Regions from separate parts of the Rossellomorea sp. NRS-1567 genome, predicted to be linked through region 1. Evidence: a T-box and tRNA genes for the amino acid it is inferred to sense, from the RefSeq annotation. Region 1 holds a T-box; the other holds one or more tRNA genes.

Region 1 (2,350 bases):
CATCGGGATGTGGCTCACATTGTAATACATGACCAACGACCACATTTCTGATTTCTTCCCCGATTCGTTCAACACCTTCAACTTCAATCCCGCTTCTTGTAATCTTCTCTGCTAACTCTTCAGGTGTGACACCAGACAAGTCTACATAATTTTCTAACCATTTATATGAAACAAACATGTGTTAGTACCTCCTACCAATTTTCTTTTACTCTTGAGTTCCGAACTGAGTGACAAAGCGCGTGTCGTTTGTGTAGAAATGACGGATATCATCGATTCCGTATTTCAGCATGGCAATACGTTCAGGTCCCATTCCGAATGCGAAGCCTGTGTATTTCTTGGAATCGAATCCTGCCATTTCGAGTACGTTCGGGTGAACCATTCCTGCTCCAAGAATTTCGATCCATCCCGTTCCTTTACATACACGACAGCCTTTTCCACCACAGATTTTACATGATATATCCATTTCCACTGAAGGCTCTGTAAACGGGAAGAAGCTCGGGCGCAAGCGGATTTCACGATCTTCGCCGAACATCTTTTTCGCAAACACATTAAGCGTTCCTTTCAGGTCACTCATGCGGATGTCTTCATCGATGACGAGTCCCTCGATTTGAGTGAATTGATGAGAGTGTGTTGCGTCATCTGTATCACGACGATACACTTTCCCTGGACAAATAATTTTAATTGGTCCTTTGCCTTTTGCCAGTTCCATCGTTCTTGCTTGAACCGGAGAAGTATGAGTGCGCAGAAGGGTTTCTTCCGTAATATAGAAGGAATCCTGCATATCACGGGCCGGGTGTCCCTTGGGAAGGTTCAGTGCTTCAAAATTATAATAATCCTTTTCCACTTCCGGTCCTTCAGCAACGGTATAGCCCATTCCGATAAATAAATCTTCAATTTCTTCCACAATCATCGTGAGCGGATGGTGATTCCCTTTTTTCACAGGGCGCCCTGGTAACGTAACATCGATGGTTTCAGATTGAAGCTTCTTTTCAACTGCTTCTTTTTCAAGAATGGCCTGCTTCGCTTCAAGTGTTTCTGTAATGGCTCCACGAACTTCATTCGCAAGGGCCCCCATTTTAGGACGCTCTTCCGCTGAAAGTTTCCCCATTCCTTTTAAAGCCTCGGTTACGGGTCCTTTTTTACCCAGATAAGCTACACGGATATTATTCAGTTCTTTTAAATCCTGTGCTTCGTTCACTTTTTCGATTGCTTCTTGTTGAAGGGATCGTAATTTGTCCTCCATTTATACTTCCTCCTTTAATGTATATCGTCCGAATGATCGTACTGGATTGGTTTGAAAACAAATAAAAAAACCCCATCCCAAAAAGGGACGAGGTTTATATCGCGGTACCACCCTTATAAGCATATCCACACAAGGGACATACTCACTTCATTCGGATAACGGCTTTGCCGGAGCATCTTTACATCCATCAACTGAATGGTCCCGATGCCAACTCGAGAGGTGAAATCTTCACATCATGCGTTCCTAAGAATGCTTTCAGTCCAGGGCATTCTCTCCCTTAAAGAAGGTCATGTGCTACTTTCCTCTTTCAACGTTTTTTAAGTTATATGTGCATTATTATAGTGAATGTCCAGGCGAATTTCAAACCTTTTCAAGAAATTCACTGCCCATTTTTAAAATAGTATAATAAAACCCCCGCAGCGATCGCTACATTTAACGATTCGCTTTTCCCATAGATCGGAATATATAGATTCTGATCGGTTTCAGTTAGGAGGTCTTTCGACATACCATTTCCTTCGTTACCTACTATAAGAGCATAGGAAGATTGGGGATTGATCGTTGTATATTCAACACCATTTTCAAGTGCTGTCCCGTATACAGGGATGTCCCGTTCTTTCAATTTTGAAATGGTTTCATGGAGATCCCTTCTAATAATCGGAATATGAAAGTGACCTCCTTGTGCAGAGCGTAATACCTTAGGGTTATAGGGGTCAACCGTTCCCTTGCCTAACACGACCATATCAATACCCGCTGCATCAGCCGTGCGAATGATCGTCCCGATATTCCCGGGATCCTGAAGTCCATCCAAGAGCATGAATGTTGCCGCTTTATCAATGTCATGTTCATCTTCTTTTTGCTTACAAACGGCGAAAACCCCTTGCGACGTCTCGGTATCGGACAAGGCTTTACCGACTTCTTCTGATACCATCGTCATGGAAACGGAGTCTACGGTCCATTTCTGAGGAAGATCGGTTCCTTCCACTTGGATCAGTTCAAGGACCGTATCCTCCTGCTTCAATGCTTCTTCCACAAGGTGAAAACCTTCAATTATGTATGTACGGGTGAGATCCCGCTCTTTTTTGGTTAGTAATTTCTTCCACTGCTTCA
Region 2 (2,350 bases), on a different contig from region 1:
ATCTGACTTTTAATCAGAGGGTCGAAGGTTCGAATCCTTCATGGCTCACCATAGATTTTTGCATAAGCAAAATATTTTATCGTTTTGCGACAGCGAAACACCATGCGGGTGTGGCGGAATTGGCAGACGCACCAGACTTAGGATCTGGCGCCGCGAGGCGTGGGGGTTCAAGTCCCTTCACCCGCACCATAATATTTCGCGGAAGTAGTTCAGTGGTAGAACACCACCTTGCCAAGGTGGGGGTCGCGGGTTCGAATCCCGTCTTCCGCTCCAAACTAGCCGGGGTGGCGGAACTGGCAGACGCACAGGACTTAAAATCCTGCGGTAGGTGACTACCGTACCGGTTCGATTCCGGTCCTCGGCACCATTGTTTCTTATAAAATGAATTGTTTAGCGCCCGTAGCTCAATTGGATAGAGCGTTTGACTACGGATCAAAAGGTTAGGGGTTCGACTCCTCTCGGGCGCGCCATATATCGGGAAGTAGCTCAGCTTGGTAGAGCACTTGGTTTGGGACCAAGGGGTCGCAGGTTCGAATCCTGTCTTCCCGACCACTTCTTTTGGGGCCTTAGCTCAGCTGGGAGAGCGCCTGCTTTGCACGCAGGAGGTCAGCGGTTCGATCCCGCTAGGCTCCACCAAAGATTTTTGCGTAAGCAAATAAACTTCATTGAATCTTACTTAATCAAGATTCAGATTGAATAGTAAACGTTTCGTGGCGGTGTAGCTCAGCTGGCTAGAGCGTACGGTTCATACCCGTGAGGTCGGGGGTTCGATCCCCTCCGCCGCTATTACTAAATACATGACGCACGATTATAAGGACCCTTAGCTCAGTTGGTTAGAGCAGACGGCTCATAACCGTCCGGTCGTAGGTTCGAGTCCTACAGGGTCCATTATACACGGAGGAATACCCAAGTTCGGCTGAAGGGATCGGTCTTGAAAACCGACAGGGGTGTAACAGCCCGCGGGGGTTCGAATCCCCCTTCCTCCTCCATAATTCCTTTCGTGGGAAATTTCATACTTATATCGTCGCGGGGTGGAGCAGTTCGGTAGCTCGTCGGGCTCATAACCCGAAGGTCGCAGGTTCAAATCCTGTCCCCGCAATACCATTTTGACTTAGGATAGGATATCCCTTGAAGAGTCACGCATGGATAGTTATTTTGACTGTCGTCAAGGTAATGAAACCTATTTTGCTTGCGCAAATAATGAAAGTTATTTTGACTATCGTCAAAAAACTCTGGTCCGGTAGTTCAGTTGGTTAGAATGCCTGCCTGTCACGCAGGAGGTCGCGGGTTCGAGTCCCGTCCGGACCGCCATTTTCAATTACTTAGTAATAGGGAAGTTGATCATTTGAAAATTTAATCTTCTTTATAATATGGCTCAGTAGCTCAGTTGGTAGAGCAATGGACTGAAAATCCATGTGTCGGCGGTTCGATTCCGTCCTGAGCCACCATTTATACTTAAGAATCTTTAAGTATTTATTTTATTTGGAGGGGTAGCGAAGTGGCTAAACGCGGCGGACTGTAAATCCGCTCCTTCGGGTTCGGCAGTTCGAATCTGCCCCCCTCCACCATTTTTAACAAAACTCTCTATTATATAGGGGCATAGTTTAACGGTAGAACGAAGGTCTCCAAAACCTTTGGTGTGGGTTCGATTCCTACTGCCCCTGCCAAAGATATGTTAAGCATGGCGATTGTGGCGAAGTGGTTAACGCACCTGATTGTGGTTCAGGCATTCGTGGGTTCGATTCCCATCAGTCGCCCTTTATATTGGGCTATAGCCAAGCGGTAAGGCATCGCACTTTGACTGCGACATGCGTTGGTTCGAATCCAGCTAGCCCAGCCAACGGCGGCATAGCCAAGTGGTAAGGCAGAGGTCTGCAAAACCTTTATCACCGGTTCAAATCCGGTTGCCGCCTCCAATTCTTCATGCGGGTGTAGTTTAGTGGTAAAACCTCAGCCTTCCAAGCTGATGATGAGGGTTCGATTCCCTTCACCCGCTCCAATTTTTTAATGGGCCTATAGCTCAGCTGGTTAGAGCGCACGCCTGATAAGCGTGAGGTCGGTGGTTCGAGTCCACTTAGGCCCACCATTTCATTATTCCGCAGTAGCTCAGTGGTAGAGCTATCGGCTGTTAACCGATCGGTCGCAAGTTCGAATCTTGCCTGCGGAGCCATTTTCTTCATTATAGAAGGTGGAGTGGTTCTCAATATTTTTTTGATGAAGTTTTAAAAAGAAGTTGACTTCTGCGAAGTTAACTGGTAAAGTATTATTTGTTGCCACAAACGGCTAACAAAACACGATGAACTTGATCATAACAATTTCAAAAAAGTTATTGACATCAAATGATTGATCG

Evidence for each region. A T-box is a leader RNA that pairs with one kind of tRNA and senses whether it is charged. The one in region 1 lies ahead of pheS (phenylalanine--tRNA ligase subunit alpha), so its partner is inferred to be a tRNA-Phe.
Region 2: it has a tRNA-Phe gene. The T-box ahead of pheS (phenylalanine--tRNA ligase subunit alpha) is inferred to sense a tRNA for this amino acid. The anticodon was not compared.

The regions. Positions count from the first base shown of each region.
Region 1 is NZ_JBITPL010000026.1:57,301-59,650, forward strand. Features, by position in the region: gene pheT (phenylalanine--tRNA ligase subunit beta) at 1-178, opposite strand, end outside; gene pheS (phenylalanine--tRNA ligase subunit alpha) at 206-1,243, opposite strand; T-box leader at 1,324-1,563, opposite strand; gene ACIFOD_RS19515 (TrmH family RNA methyltransferase) at 1,623-2,350, opposite strand, start outside.
Region 2 is NZ_JBITPL010000016.1:48-2,397, reverse strand. Features, by position in the region: tRNA gene ACIFOD_RS11455 (tRNA-Lys) at 1-51, shown strand, start outside; tRNA gene ACIFOD_RS11450 (tRNA-Leu) at 105-189, shown strand; tRNA gene ACIFOD_RS11445 (tRNA-Gly) at 199-273, shown strand; tRNA gene ACIFOD_RS11440 (tRNA-Leu) at 279-367, shown strand; tRNA gene ACIFOD_RS11435 (tRNA-Arg) at 394-470, shown strand; tRNA gene ACIFOD_RS11430 (tRNA-Pro) at 476-552, shown strand; tRNA gene ACIFOD_RS11425 (tRNA-Ala) at 561-636, shown strand; tRNA gene ACIFOD_RS11420 (tRNA-Met) at 713-786, shown strand; tRNA gene ACIFOD_RS11415 (tRNA-Ile) at 815-888, shown strand; tRNA gene ACIFOD_RS11410 (tRNA-Ser) at 897-989, shown strand; tRNA gene ACIFOD_RS11405 (tRNA-Met) at 1,026-1,099, shown strand; tRNA gene ACIFOD_RS11400 (tRNA-Asp) at 1,235-1,311, shown strand; tRNA gene ACIFOD_RS11395 (tRNA-Phe) at 1,373-1,448, shown strand; tRNA gene ACIFOD_RS11390 (tRNA-Tyr) at 1,485-1,568, shown strand; tRNA gene ACIFOD_RS11385 (tRNA-Trp) at 1,594-1,667, shown strand; tRNA gene ACIFOD_RS11380 (tRNA-His) at 1,685-1,757, shown strand; tRNA gene ACIFOD_RS11375 (tRNA-Gln) at 1,766-1,840, shown strand; tRNA gene ACIFOD_RS11370 (tRNA-Cys) at 1,843-1,916, shown strand; tRNA gene ACIFOD_RS11365 (tRNA-Gly) at 1,926-1,999, shown strand; tRNA gene ACIFOD_RS11360 (tRNA-Ile) at 2,010-2,086, shown strand; tRNA gene ACIFOD_RS11355 (tRNA-Asn) at 2,096-2,170, shown strand.